3 regions of the Pseudarthrobacter sp. alpha12b genome follow, and region 2 is predicted to be linked to each of the others. Evidence: predicted binding sites of a transcription regulator. Region 2 holds the regulator's gene; each other region holds the start of a gene.
What was found. The regulator LexA, encoded in region 2, represses DNA repair genes until DNA is damaged. The targets are predictions, from matches to a motif close to TCGAACANNTGTTCGA.

Region 1 (4,893 bases), 920 kb from region 2:
TACCTCAGGGGTGTACCCCTTGGCTTTGGCGTTGCGCCTGAAGTACTCCTCCACCTGCGCTTCACCTGCCTCGCTGCTCAAGGCCCTGCGGAACTCGTCGGCTTTTGCCAGCCCGCAGCCGGTCATGATGTCCAGGGTTTTCAGGATCTGTTCGTGGAACACCGTAACCCCATGGGTTTCCTGCAGCACCGGCTTGAGGTCAGGGTGCGGGTAGACCTCAGGGGCGAACCCGTGCCGGTGTTCCAGGAAGGGCCGCACCATGTCGGATTTCATGGGCCCTGGACGGAACAGTGAGATATCTATGATGAGGTCGTTGAACTCCCGGGGCGCCATTTTGCCGATCAGTTCCCGCTGCCCGGGGGATTCGATCTGGAAGCAGCCAAGGGTGTGCGTGCTTCTGATCAGCTCGTAAGTCGCTTCGTCGTCGAGGGGGACGGCGTTAAGGTCTATCTGGCCGTTGGCGGCAATGTAGTCCGGGCCGGAACCTTCAGGACCCGCAGGGTGGTTCCCGGCTTTGACCACTTCTTCCCTGGACGGATGGATCCTGATGATCTCCCGGACAGCGAAAGCCATGGCACTTTGCATGCGGACACCCAGGACATCGAGTTTGAGCATGCCCATGGGGTCCATGTCATGTTTATCGAACTGGCTCATGGGCAGGCCAAGACCGCTTGGCTGGACCGGCGTGCGGTCCAGGAGGGTGGCATCGCCCAGGATCACTCCGCAGGGGTGCATGGAAATGTGGCGGGGCAGCCGGTCGAGCCGTTCGGTCAGGTCCACCAGCAGGTCAAGCTGCTGGTTTCCATTGGCGTCGCGCTGCTCCACCCTGCCGGCAAACTCCCGCAGTTCGGGCTTTTCCTGCAGCGCCTCACGGAACTTCCGCGCCGAGAAGCGCCACAACTGCTTGGCGATCTCCCCTACCTCGACGTCGTCCATGCCCAGCGCCATTCCGGCGTCGCGCACTGCACCACGGGCGCGGTATCCGTTCTGCATGCTCATCAGGGTGACCCGTTCAGAGCCGAAGCGTTCGAAGATCCGCCGGTAGACGGTGTGGCGTTCGGCGCTTTCGACGTCGATATCGATGTCCGGAAGGGTGGCGCGGTCGTTGGAAAGGAACCGTTCAAAAATGAGGTCGTGCTGGAGGGGATTCACGTGGCTGACGTCAATGAGGTAATTGACCAGGCTGGATGCTCCCGACCCCCTGGCTGCCGCCCTGACCCCCATGTCCTGGATCATCCGGGACACCTCCGCAACCGTCAGGAAGTAGGAGGAGAAGCCCAGGTTGTGGATGATGCCAAGCTCATGGGACAGACGGGCCAGCATGTCCTTCTCCGCTTTGCCGCTGATTCCCGGGAACCGCCTGCCGATACCAGCCTGGCAGCGCTGGATGAGTTCGGTGTGCGGATCCTGGCTGATGCCAATAACGGAAGCCTCAGGAACCACTGGCTGCTTCCATCCCATATCCGAGGTGGGGTCTATCCGGCAGAGATCGGCGAGCGCCTCCGTCTGCACCATCAGCTGCGTGAGGTCTGCGGCACCGTAACCGGCAGCGGAAATGATCTCCCTGCCAAGCGCCTGCATCTGTTCCGGGGTTTTCAGCCACCCCTGGCCGGTGGGTTGAAGCAGTGGTTCCCCTGCCAGTTCCGGCAGGGACTTCAACGTCCGGGCGGAGTCAAGGACGTCGGCGGTTGGCGCTCCGTCCGCAGCGCAATACCGGACGGCATTGGTTAGGACCGCCGGGACATGGTGTTCCTCGGCGAGCCTGAGCATGCGCACTGCATGGGCAGTGCTGAACGGGGTACCGGGCGCACTGAGCTGGGAGACGATTTCCGCTACCACCGTTCCGGCGGGCATTGCGTCCAGCCATTGCTTGAACAGGGTCCGGGGACGCAGGTAACGCCGTCCACCCATGGCCCGTCCAACATCTGAATCAGGGCCGAGCAGAACCGTCAGCACCGGTTTCAGGGTTTGGGGGTCAAGGGTGCGGGAGGCCAGTTCGGCGCGGGTGACCGCAGCGGGCACCACTCCCCCGGCTTTCCCAGAGGTCCTGGCGTGGGCATCGGAAACCAGCCGGCACAGCGCACGGTACCCGGCACCGTTGTTATGGCCGCGGGCCAGCACCACCACCCTGCCTGCTACCTCCGTGCGGTGGTCGCCGTCGTCGTCAAATACTGCAAGGTCCACCCCCACAATGGGGTCGATGCCTGCAGCCATGCAGGCCTTGAGGTGCTTGATGGTGCCGTACAGGCCGTCCCGGTCTGTGCAGGCAAGGGCCGTGGCACCGTTGGCGGCGGCTGCCGTGGCCAGTTCCTCCGGCCATGAAACGCCGTAGTGGGCGCTGAACGCCGTGGAAACGTGAAGGTGGGTAAAGGTCATGCTGGTCTGGTCATGCTGATTTAGGGCGAAGAGCGTCATGGATCCGCAGCAGCCGCCAACGGCCACTGCTGATATGGCGGGTCAGGTCAAGGGTGAGGGGTTCCGCGTCTTCCGGTTCTTCCGGCGAAGCGGGACGGGACACCATCAGGGCTGGCAGGACCTGGACCCGCCAGATTTCGTGGTCCACCACGCCTGGCCCGCTTCCCAGCGGAGCCCGGGTGTCCTCTGCCCACCATTGACGGCGTTCATACCACCTGACAGGTTCGGCGCAGACAATGTACGACGTTCCTGCCCACGTCAAGGATTCCGGCTGCCCGCCGGCGGAGCACACTACGTCAACGGACTCGCTGAACATGCCCATGTGTGCGCCTCCCGGACGATACTTCCCTACAGGTATTCGAATATGTGTTCGAATAAATCCAGTCTACGCCGGGCAGGCAGCAAAACATAGGCGGGGGTGGACGGGGCGTGCGGCAGGGAGCAGGATGATGGCATGAGTACCGATGACGCACTCCTGAAGCAGGCAAGCATCAAGACCCAGGACTCCACTCTTGTGGCAAAGTTCGACATTGACGGCGCCATTCCGGATTCCGGCGCGTATGTCGTGGGCCTGATGGGAGCCTCGTCTGACTATTCCCTGCAACGACGGCTGTGCATTGAGTTCATGAACGGGGAGGCGATCGCCTGCTACTCGTTCAACCGGGACCAGGGAATCGAGGAAGATTTCGACCTGTCCGGGGTGTCCCACTCAGAGAACAGCATTACCGGGAGCTTTCCCCTGACGGCCCTGAACGGACTGGGGCAGGGGCATGTCCTGTCAGCCTTCAGCGAGGCCGACGGACGGGAGTTCCAGCACGGGGTGCCGGTGGAGGAAGCCATCTAAGGCTCCTCCACCCCGGGTGAAGCAGCTCAGCTGTTTTCTTTGTGGATCCGCAGTTCAAGTTCGATGAACGCGGAGATCATTGCACGGTAGGTTGACTCGACGATGTCCGGGTCAATGTCCTTTTTCTCCGCGGCGGACCGCACGTGTTCAATGATCCGCTCCACCCGGCCGGGGGCACGCACCTCGGCGTCGTCACCCTTGAGGGTGCCGGCGATCCTGATCAGCCGTTCGCGGCGGGCGATGAGGGTGACAATCTGTTCGTCCACCTCGTCAACAGCAACCCGGACGGCAGCGAGCTGTTCCCTGTCGGCCCGTGCATCCCTATCGTTTCCTTGAATTGTCGCCATCATCTGACAGTATCGAAGCATGGAGCCCAGAGTCGACTTTATCTCCCTAGGTGTCCGCAGCGTTGCGGCCTCGCGCGCCTTCTACATTGACGGCCTCGGCTGGCCCGTCCACCGGGAAGTCGCCGGGGAGGTGCTGTTCATCCAGGTCAACCACGGGCTGGTGCTCTCCCTCTGGGACACCCGCCAGATGCAGGCCGAAGCCGGTACCAGCCCACCCGCCGGCGTCCCCGGCATCACCCTCAGCCACAACCTCGGAAGTCCCCAGGACGTGGACAAGGTCATGGAAGAGGCCGCGGCGGCGGGCGCTGCCATTATCGCCGAGCCCATCACCCAGCCCTGGGGCGGCTATACAGGGTATTTTGCCGACCCCGACGGGTTCCGCTGGGAAGTGGCGTACAACCCCACCTGGGCAGTGGACGACGCCGGCACGGTCACCGTTTAACACCGGCGCACCTTTGGCGGCGGCTGCTGGAACAGGGCTGCTAGAACAGGGCTTCCACCGGGCGGATCAGTTCCGGGCCGTTGTTGCGGACATTGCCCACTTCCTTCCCCACCGATTCCACCTGCCAATCGGCGGCGGCGTCCTTGACCCCTGACCGCACCAAGTCAACCAAAGCAGCGGCATCATCCGCCTGCGGATCGAGCCAGGCTTCCATGGTGGCTTTGTCCATGGGCAGCGGCACCCTGTCGTGCAGCTCAGTCAGCTTCCCGAAGATGGTCGATTCAGTCCCGGGCGGCGGGGTGTCAGCCGTGAGGATGGACGTTGAGAGCAGCCAGCGGCCCGGATCCCCCTCCGGCAGGGACGGGTCCTTCCACCACTCATAGAGGCCGGCGAAAACCAGCCCGCGGTCCTCCCCGGGGTGCACATAGTAGGGCTGCTTCGACTTCCCGGGACCCTGCTTCCATTCGTAGTACCCATCGGCCGGGACGGCACAGCGCCGGGACTGCACGGCCTTCCGGAAGGCCGGCTTCTCCAGCACCGATTCGCTCCGGGCGTTGATCATGCGCGAGCCGATTCCGGGATCCTTTGCCCAGGACGGGACCAGGCCCCAGCGCGCCACATGCAGCTGGCGCACCTGCCGGGGGGCGGCACTGTCATCAACCAGGCGCTCCAGCACAATGGGGACGGCGTCGGTGGGTGCCACGTTCCACGACGGCGGGATGCTCACCTCGTTCTCCAGCTCGGCGTCGAATTCAGCCAGGAGGTCACCCACGGCACGTGCCATTACGTAGCGTCCACACATGGGACCAGCTTGCCACCGCCCGCCACATACTGTCATCCAGCGC
Region 2 (4,893 bases):
CCATCCGGGTCAGTTCCGCCACAATCCGGTCCCGCTGCGTCTTGATGTCCTGGACATCGGCCATCAGCGCTTCACGGTGTTCCAGGGCGGCCAGGGCAGTGGCCTGGGTAATGGCGGACAGGTGGTACGGGAGGCGGACCAGCCGCAGAGCATCAGTGACCTCCGGGGCTGCGGCCATGTAGCCGAGCCGCGCGCCCGCCAGGGCGAAAGCCTTGCTCATGGTGCGGGAAACGATCAGCCGCTCCCGGCCGGGCAACAGGGTCAGTGCGCTGGGCGTTCCGTCGTGCGCGAACTCGTGGTAAGCCTCATCGACGATCACGATGGCCTGGCTGTCCGCCCCGGCGTCATAGACAGCTTCCACGACGTCCAACCCAAGTCCTGTCCCCGTGGGGTTGTTGGGCGAGCAGAGGAACACAATGTTCGGCTGCAGTTCCTTGACCTGGCGGGCTGCGGACTCTGCGCTGAGGTCGTAGCCTTCCGCGCGTTCCCCGGTGATGTAGCGGGTGTCCGTACCGCTGGCCAGCAGGGGGTACATGGAGTACGTGGGTGGAAAGCCGAGTGCGGTGCGTCCGGGGCCGCCGAACGCCTGGAGGATCTGCTGCAGGACTTCATTGGAGCCATTGGCTGCCCACAGGTTGGTTTCATCAAGCCCATGCCCGAGATACTCAGCCAAGGCTTTCCGGAGGGCGGTGAACTCGCGGTCCGGATAGCGGTTGAGCCCGGCGGCGGCCTCCGTAACGGCGGCGCTGATGGCGGCACGGACGTCGGCGGGAACACCATGGGTATTTTCATTGACGTTCAGCAGGATGGGGACGTCCAGTTGGGGCGCCCCGTAGGGGGTCAGCCCGCGAAGGTTGCTGCGGAGGGGAAGCCGGTTCAGACGTTCTAGCTGGTCGCTCACCTGAACAGTTTAGTGGCCACGGCAACTGCCGGAAAATGTGACAGCCGTTGTTCGCCCTGGGCATGCCTGATGCTCTCCCCGGCATGCGCCATATGAGGCGCCTTGTCATCGCTTGACCTGGTTTCCGATCCGGGGCGACCGCGGCACCTGTTTCAGCGCGTGGGGACGAAGAGCTGCTGGCCCGGAATGACGGTGCCGGCGGCGAGGTTGTTCAACTGGACGATGTCCGCCACCACGTCCCGGGCATCGCGGTGGGGAGCAACGGCACCGGCGATGGCCCACAGCGACTGGCCGGACTGCACGGTCACCGTGACCGTGGGCGTAACTGCCAGATCCGAAACCGAATCCGAGGCCTTGGCCGGGGAGTGGAAAAGCCCGGAAAGCGACAGCAGGAGAACGGCCAGGAATACTAGCGGAACTCCAATCAGGACGATCCTCCCCCGACGGGTCAGCCTCAGGGGCGCAGACGAAGGTGAAACCTGGTGAAGAGATAAAGCTGACATGAACTAAGCCCTCCTGGACTTGCCGTGCTGCCCGGGTGTCCGCCGGCCGCTGCCCTGCCGCTCGTAGCGCTGCCGGAACCTCTACCGGCCGCGTATTCGAATAGGGCATGCGCTGGTTAGAACACATGTTCGAACTTTGCTTGTTAAGTTTTAGCACCTATCGACGAATAATGTCGAGACTCGCTAGAACAAATGTTTGAAAAAGCAATGTGGCTGGCCTAGCTTTGAACCAAAGAACAACCACCACTGAAGTTGAACAGCAGGGTCTGACAATGACGGTGGGACTCCTTCCGGCGGCGCTGTGGACCAGCGCCAGGCGGGAGATCCGGCGGCAAGCGAAAGGCATTGGCGAATATGGCAGCAGCAGCCGCCGGGGGCAGGACCGCCCCGCAACCAAAGAGGACCGCCAAGGGCCTGACCCCCAGGCAGAAGAAGATCCTCGAAACCATCCAGCGCTCAGTCAATGAGAACGGATACCCGCCGTCCATGCGCGAGATCGGCGATATAGTCGGCCTCGCAAGCCTGTCCAGCGTGACCCATCAGCTCTCCCAACTGGAAAAGCTGGGTTACCTGCGGCGCGACCCCAAGCGGCCGCGCGCCATGGAAGTCCTGATGCCCCTCACACTGGACGGCGGCGCCAAAGCTGCCGGCACGTCTCCTGCGCCGCACGCCACGGGTACCGGGGCCACGGTGTCGGAACTGCCCACGGCACTGGACACCGCCATGGTTCCCCTGGTGGGTCGTATCGCTGCCGGCGGCCCCATCCTCGCCGAGCAACTCGTGGAAGATGTCATGCCGCTGCCCCGCCAATTGGTGGGCCAAGGCGAGCTCTTCATGCTTAAGGTGGCCGGCGACTCCATGGTGGACGCCGCCATTTGCGACGGCGACTGGGTAGTGGTGCGGCGCCAGGCGGACGCTGCCAACGGAGACATCGTTGCCGCACTGCTGGACGATGAGGCAACCGTCAAGACCTTCCGTCAACGCGACGGCCATACCTGGCTGCTCCCCCAGAACACGCAATACGAACCTATCCTGGGCGACCACGCCACCATCATGGGCAAAGTGGTCTCGGTCCTGCGTTCCCTCTAGGCTCCGTTCCCGCTCCAGCCCCGACTCCCCTGGGCTGCGTCCACGCCGGCCGCACTCCGCCGGCTTATACCGAAGGTACCTGGCGGCGCTTCGCCGTTGTCAGGACGCGTCTGCGCCCAGCCTGGTGAGCGCCGCAAGCGCCTTGGTGCGGTCGGTGGTGGCCCAGAACGGGGGCAGGGCGCCCCGCAGGAATCCTGCGTAGCGTTCGGTGGCCAGCCTCGAATCCAGGACGGCCACCACTCCCTTGTCTCCGGTTGACCTGATCAACCGGCCGGCGCCCTGGGCGAGCCGGATGGCGGCATGCGTGGCGGAGACGGACATGAAGCCGTTTCCCCCTGCCTGCGCCACGGCACGCGAACGCGCCGTCATCAGCGGATCATCCGGCCGCGGGAACGGAATACGGTCGATCACCACCAGCCGGCAGGAACCTCCGGGAACGTCAACCCCCTGCCACAGGGACATGGTCCCGAAGAGGCAGGTGTCCGGCTCATCAGCGAATTGCTTGACCAGGGCAGTCATGGTCGATTCGCCCTGGCAGAGGACAGTCATATCGAGCTTGGGCCGGAGCGCGTCGGCAGCCTCTTCGGCGGCCCGCCGCGAGGAGAACAGGCACAGGGCTCCCCCACCGGACGCCTTGATAAGCGCTTCGAGTTCCGCCAGCGCCTCCGGGGAAACGCCGCGCCCGGGCTTGGGGAGGTGTCCGGCCACGTAGAGGATGCCCTGTTTGGCGTAGTCGAAGGGCGAGCCCACGTCCACGCCCGTCCAGCTGGGCGCACCGTCACCGATGAGGCCCAGTCCCCCGGCTGCAGGTTCAAAGGCGGAGCCGATGGCCAGGGTGGCGGACGTAAGCACCACAGTGTGCCCGGCAAAGAGCCCTTCCCGCAACCTGCCCGCCACTGACAACGGTGCGATATTGATCAACACCGGCGCACTGTCATCCGGCTGGGAGTAGCCCTGGCCGGGATCGAACGTGCTGGCGCGGGAAAACCACACCACCTCCCGGTTTTCACGGGCAGCGATCAGCCGCTCGCACAGTTCCAGGATGAGCATGAGGCGGGAACGGGCCAGCTGCCGGCCGCCGTCGGCTGTGGTGTTGCTGTCCCCTTTGGAATCGGACAACGCGGCGCGGCACGCCTCACGCAACTGGTCCACGCAGTCCAGCTGTTCATCGTTCAGGCCGTTGGGCAGCAGCCCGTTCGGCGCGCCGGCGACGGCCAGCTCAAGGTTGGCAGCTGCGGCGTTCAGGGCATCAACGGTGATGGCGGTATGTTTCCGGGCGCCCGAGGCGGCGGCATGGACCATGGCTACGGACAGCTGCCCGGACACGGCACCGGTGACCCGGTCCTGCAGTTCGTGCGCTTCGTCCACCACCACGACGTCGTATTCGGGCAGGACGGCAAGCCCCTCGAACGCGCTGACAGCCAACATGGCGTGGTTGGTCACCACTACATCGGCCTCGGCTGCGTCCTGCCGTGCGAGCTCGCTGAAACATTCAGCGGCCATGGGGCATTTTTGCGCGCCCAAGCACTCCATGGACGTCACGGAAACCTGGCGCCAGGCACGGTCGGTCACACCGGGCAGGAGCTCATCCCTGTCGCCCGTCGCTGTTTTCTCCGCCCACTCGCGGAGCCGCACCACTTCCTTGCCAAGCTGCGATGAGGGTCCACCTACGGAAGCGGCGAAATGCGGAACGCTGGTGTCCTCTCCCAGGGAGAAGAGCTGCCCTTCGGACGGTTCCTCTGATGGGAACCCGCCCTCGAGCTTGTGTCGGCATACGTAGTTGGACCGCCCCTTGACCAGCGCAACCTTGACCGGCCGGTCCAGGGCAGGGGTGATGTTTTTCAGGAGCCGCGGCAGGTCCCGTCCCACAATTTGGGTCTGCAGTGCCAGCGTGGCCGTGGACACGAGGGCAGGCTTGTTGCTTTCCAGGGCATGGGCGATCAGCGGCACCAGGTAAGCCAGTGACTTACCGGTGCCGGTGCCCGCCTGGACCAGGAGATGGTTGCCGGTTTCGATGGCCCGGGCCACCTGCTTGGCCATTTCGTGTTGTCCGGTGCGGCTTTGTCCGCCCATGCCGGCAACGGCGCGGTCGAGCAGTTCGATAACGAACTGCTCGCCCGCCGTCTGCGCAGCTTCGCCGGCTGCAAGGTCAGTCATTGACGACGAATGGTTCCAGTTCGGACGCCAGGCCCTCCCGGACCATCACCGCAGCCCTGGTACCTGCCTCAACATGGTCCAGGCTGAGGATTTCGGCGTCGGACTCATGGAGCTTGCTGATCAGGTCTCCGCGGTCGTACGGAATGAGCAGCTCCATCTTGACCGATGGCCGCGGAATGGACTCGCTGATGGCCTTCAGCAGTTCCGGGATGCCCTCCCCTGTCCGGGCCGAGACCACCACGT
Region 3 (4,893 bases), 1.5 Mb from region 2:
CAGAGTGGCCCTGGTCCCTGCTCATCTGGCCCTCGGCCGGCGGCGTCTCTCCCGGCGGCACTCCCCCGCCGGGTTCCAAGCCGGTGACGTTGCCTTCCGCCGGATCCGGGTTTGGCGACCCGGCCGACTCACTGCTGCGCTGCTCCGCCAGGTGGGGCTGGGCGGCGCCAACCTCTTCCTTCCCCGGACGGTCGGGGTTCGCGGGGTCATTTTCCGGATGGTAAGTGCTCATTGCCTTTCCTTCCTCTCCGGCTGCGGTTCGTTTCCCCAGCACTGGACTAATTGTAAGCATGCTGATAATTCTGGAGGAGTAGGGCCGGTACGCCGCTGGGGCGCCGGCATGCAATGTCGGAAGGAGCAGTCACATGGGAATCGGCGACAGCATCGGCAAGGCAGCAGAAAACGCCATGGAGGACCTGGCCGGGACATCCAAGCCGACAGAGAAGACGGACGTGCCAGACCCCGCGGACCCCAATGACGACGTGGAAGTCCACTCGTCCCTGAGCGAAGGCTCAAACGCGATGGAGGCAGAGAAGCAGAAGGCACCCGGCCTCAAGACCGGGACTGCCCCGGCTCGCGTCTCCACCAGTCCGTTGGGCGGGGACGCCGATGAGACGGACAGTGATCAAGCCGACGACGGCGGCCTGGCCGGCGACGCGACAGCACCCACCGAAACAGGCCGCGGCTAGTCAGCCGGACCGGGCGGCCACTCGCCCCGTGCGGGCCCGTGCGGCCACTCGCCCCGCTCCATGAGCACGCCGCGGAGCAGGTCCGCCCGGTCCGTGACGATGCCGTCCACGCCCAGGTGGAGGAGCCGGTGCATTTCCGCTGCCTCGTTAATGGTCCAGACGTGCACCACCAGGCCAAGGTCATGCGCGCGCCGGACGAAGCCGGCGGTGACAACAGGTACCCGTCCGTAGCGGACGGGTACCTGCAGCGCATGCACATCCCGGAGTGTTCGGCGCATCAGCCGGCGGAATACCGGCCGCGGAAGCACAGGGCCCAGCAGGGTGAAGAGGGCATTCGAGGCCATTCCGGCGGAGGAGGCCACCGGCTGGCTGAGCAGCTTCAGTACCGCCCGCCGTCGGCGGTCCGAAAAACTCGCCACCAGCACCCGGTGGTGGACCTGGTGCCGCTCGATCGCGGCGGCGGTGCTGTGGACCGAGCCCCAGTCCTTGACGTCGAGGTTCAGTCGGGCATCGGGGAGCTGGGTAACCAGGTCGTCAAAGGTGGGGATGGGCTCGCGGCCGTTGATCCGGGCCTTGGCCACATCCGCGGCCGGCAGTTCCGCCACCCGGCCCCTGCCGTCGGTGACCCGGTCCAGGGTTTCATCATGGAAGAGCAGCAGCACGCCGTCCGCCGTGGTGTGCACATCCGTTTCGAGGTAGCGGAAGCCAAGTTCAACGCCGGCGCGGAACGCGGCCATGGAGTTTTCCAGGCCCTCAGCCGAGAACCCGCGGTGGGCCATGGCGATGGGAAGCTGCCGCCCGGCGTCGTCCGCGTGGTCGAAAAAGGGCAGGGTCACCCTGCGAGCGTACCCCGGATCCGGCGCGTCAGCCCCGGCAGCCAGTCTCCGCGCAGGGAAGGATGTCCACGCCGTCGCCGCAGTGCAGCAGGGTCCGGCCGCGGCCGGCGTCCAGGTGGACCCAGACGGCAGTGTGGTCCGCCGTAATGGTGTCCACCACGCCGCCCGCCTCAAAACCGGGTGCGAACAGGACCCGGACGCGGTCCCCCTGGCGCAGCTGTTTCCAGTGCGGTGCGGGCGTTGCTTTGCGCAGCGGCGCGTCGGCCGCGTGCTGCCTGACGTTCTTTGCCATCGTTCCCCCTATGAGCCGTGGGAGGGTGCCTGCTCTCCACGCTTCACGCTACGCAGGGAAGGTAAACGCCAGGTGAGCGCCAGCTGTGAGAATGGGGCGCCGGACCCGGGAAAGCGGAACTCAGGAAAACTGGACGCCCAGGGACGCGAGCCTGGCCTCAAGGACCTGGGCCACGCCGTCGTCGTCAAAATGCGGCGCCTGCTGCCCTGCCGCGCGGATGGCTTCCGGATGGCCGCTGGCCATGGCATAGCCGTGGCCGGCCCAGCGGAGCATCTCGATATCGTTGGGCATGTCACCGAAGGCCACCACGTCAGCGGCGTCAATGCCCAGCGCACCGGCGTATTCAGCAAGGGTGACGGCCTTGTTCACGCCCGGAAGGGACAGTTCCAGCATTGCGACGCCGGGTGAAGAGTGGGTGGTGGCGGCCAGGTGTTCGACGGCGGGCGCCACCTCGGCAAGGAAGTCGTCGGGAGTGCCGTCACGGACGATCGCGAGGAATTTGACCACGGAGTCATCCCCGGTGAGCGTTTCCCTGAGCGGCGCCGGGGTGAATTCGGCGAGCAGCTCGCTGGATTCGTTTTCGATAAAGCCCGGCTCCAGGTGGAATCCGGTGAGCGTTTCCGCAGCGAACAGGGCGGCCGGGCGGAGTGCCTTGATGATGCGGCGGGCTTCCAGGACGGTGTCGATGGCCAGGGTGCGGGCGGAGACCAGGCGGTCCGCCTCAAGGTCCCAGACCACTGCGCCGTTGGAGCAGATGACACGGCCGGTGTGACCCAGCTGTTCCTCGAGCGGGTGCAGCCACCGCGGCGGCCGGCCGGTCACGAACACCAACTCGACGCCGACATCACGGCAGGCGTGGAAGGCGCAGATGGTGCGGGGGCTGATTTTTCCGTCGTGCCCAAGGATCGTTCCGTCTATATCGCTTGCTACCAACCGCATCCTGCAAGTCTACGTGGGCTGGGCGCGCTGGTACCTCCCACGACGCTGGAAGGCGGCAGGCCGCCGTCGTCCTCCCAGTGAAGCACCCCAGCGTGTCCGGCGGACCTGCTTGCAGCAGGCAGCCGCCCTTGGAGACCCCTGAATGAAGGAGTACCCGTTGTCAGCCTCCGGCGCTACACTGAAACCATCGAACATATATTCGAATAAAGGTGTGTTTTGGGCGTTGTTGTCGGTCCCCGTGTGATAAATGCGGGCGCCTCGTTATTCTCCGTGCTGGTCTCACCCGTGGCGGTGGCGGCAGGCTTTCCGTCCCCGGCGCAGGACTACTTTGACGGCCGGATCGACCTGAACGCGCACCTCATCAAGGACATCACCAGCACCTTCGTGGTCCGGGTCACCGGGGACTCGATGGAGGGCGCCGGCATCAGTGACGGCGACGAACTGATCGTGAACCGGGCACTGGAACCAAAGGACGGAGCGGTGGTGATCGCAGTGCTGGACGGGGAATTGACGGTCAAGCGCCTCCGCATCACCCGCACCGGCGTGGTGCTGCAGGCGGAGAACCCAAAGTACCCGGACATCCACGTGCCCGCCCTGTCCGAGCTGACCATCTGGGGTGTTGCCACCAGGTGCCTGCACCATGTTTGAAGTGCACCATGCCTAAGCCTGCGTTCATGCCAAGGACGCCGCAGATCGCGCACGTGGACGTCAACTGCTTCTACGCCTCCGCCGAGCGCGCGTTCGATCCGTCGCTGGAGGGCCGGCCGCTGGTGGTGCTGTCCAACAATGACGGCTGCGCCGTGACCCGCTCCCCCGAGGCGAAAGCACTCGGCATCTCCACCGGAGAGCCCTGGTTCAAACTCGAGCCGCGGGCCAAAGAGTGGGGCCTGGTGGCGAAGTCCAGCAACTATGAGCTCTATGGGGACATCAGCTCCCGGGTGATGGAACTGCTGGGCCGGTACTCGGCGTGGCTGGAGGTGTATAGCATTGACGAAGCCTTCCTGGGCGTCAAAGGCGATCCGGAGCAGCTGCTGGCCCTGGGCCGCAGGATGAAGAATGCCGTGCGGCGGAACGTGGGGGTGCCGGTCTGCGTTGGCATCGCCCCCACCAAGACGTTGGCAAAACTCTGCAACAAGTGGGCCAAGAACAATTCCGCTTTTGGCGGGGTCTGCCTGTGGGACTCCGTGCCGGCCGACGTGCGGCAGGCACTGATGGGCCGGTTGCCGGTGGAGGAGATCTGGGGCATCGCCGGGCGGCTGACCAAGCGGCTCAATGTGCTGGGGATCTTCACTGTCCACGACCTCGTCAGTGCGGATCCGGTGATGATCAGGGACAAGTTCTCGGTGGTGCTGATGCGCACCGTCCTTGAACTGCGCGGCACCCCCTGCATCCCCATGGAGGAGGAGCGCATCGGCCGGGACCAGCTGATCTTCTCCCGCTCCTTCGCCACCCCGGTCACAACAGCAGCCGGCCTGCGCGAGGTGTTCAGCATTTACGGGCAGCAGGCCAGCGCCAGGCTTTCCAAGCACGGACTGCAGGCGAAGGTGCTGACGGCGTTCGCTGCCACCTCGCCATTCAGGAATTCGGAGCAGGCCCACCATTCAGTGTGTGTATCCCTGCCGATGCCCACGGCGGATCCCCTCCTGCTTACCAGGGCCGCGCACGCGCTGCTGCCCAGCATCCGGGACGGACTTAAGTACGCGAAGGCGGGCCTGATGCTCACCGACCTGCGGCCCACGGGAAACCAGCCACCCCTGGAGCTGTTCGAGAACCGGCATGAGGAGCGCGGCATCGGCCCCCTTCTGGAGGATGTGAGCCGGCGGTTCGGGCGGGGCTGCATCGGGCTGGGGCACGCCGGCATGAGGTCCGGCCTGGACTGGACCATGAAGCGTGACATGCGCTCGCCCCGGTACACCACGCACTGGGACGAACTCCCCCTGGTTAAGGCGGCCTGACGCACCGGGATTCCTGCCGCCGGCGCTGTGACCGGCGGCAGGAATCCTGTCTGCGTTGCGTTTAGACGCGTGACCTGCCACGGACGAAGTGGAAGATAAGCACCACCACGGCAACCACCAAGAGTATGTGGATGAGCCCGCCACCGATGTTTGCGAGCAGTCCGAGAAGCCAAAGAACGGCG

Region 1: a site for LexA is predicted at 2,774-2,789, ahead of ACTAQI_RS06810 (DUF6504 family protein). Genes of this name have one in related genera too.
Region 3: a site for LexA is predicted at 2,944-2,959, ahead of ACTAQI_RS17405 (LexA family protein). Genes of this name have one in related genera too.

The regions. Positions count from the first base shown of each region.
Region 1 covers NZ_CP196746.1:1,515,708-1,520,600, forward strand. Annotated here, with positions in the region: gene ACTAQI_RS06805 (DNA polymerase III subunit alpha) at 1-2,376, opposite strand, end outside; gene ACTAQI_RS06810 (DUF6504 family protein) at 2,387-2,737, opposite strand; gene ACTAQI_RS06815 (hypothetical protein) at 2,870-3,259, shown strand; gene ACTAQI_RS06820 (chorismate mutase) at 3,286-3,609, opposite strand; gene ACTAQI_RS06825 (VOC family protein) at 3,626-4,048, shown strand; gene ACTAQI_RS06830 (SOS response-associated peptidase) at 4,089-4,850, opposite strand.
Region 2 covers NZ_CP196746.1:596,769-601,661, reverse strand. Annotated here, with positions in the region: gene ACTAQI_RS02670 (histidinol-phosphate transaminase) at 1-901, opposite strand, end outside; gene ACTAQI_RS02665 (LysM peptidoglycan-binding domain-containing protein) at 1,054-1,404, opposite strand; gene lexA (transcriptional repressor LexA) at 1,759-2,493, shown strand; gene ACTAQI_RS02655 (ATP-dependent DNA helicase) at 2,593-4,650, opposite strand; gene hflX (GTPase HflX) at 4,643-4,893, opposite strand, start outside.
Region 3 covers NZ_CP196746.1:3,772,986-3,777,878, reverse strand. Annotated here, with positions in the region: gene ACTAQI_RS17430 (DUF6480 family protein) at 1-232, opposite strand, end outside; gene ACTAQI_RS17425 (hypothetical protein) at 366-689, shown strand; gene ACTAQI_RS17420 (glycerophosphodiester phosphodiesterase) at 686-1,525, opposite strand; gene ACTAQI_RS17415 (hypothetical protein) at 1,554-1,817, opposite strand; gene ACTAQI_RS17410 (HAD family hydrolase) at 1,938-2,756, opposite strand; gene ACTAQI_RS17405 (LexA family protein) at 2,973-3,404, shown strand; gene ACTAQI_RS17400 (Y-family DNA polymerase) at 3,431-4,711, shown strand; gene ACTAQI_RS17395 (lmo0937 family membrane protein) at 4,773-4,893, opposite strand, start outside.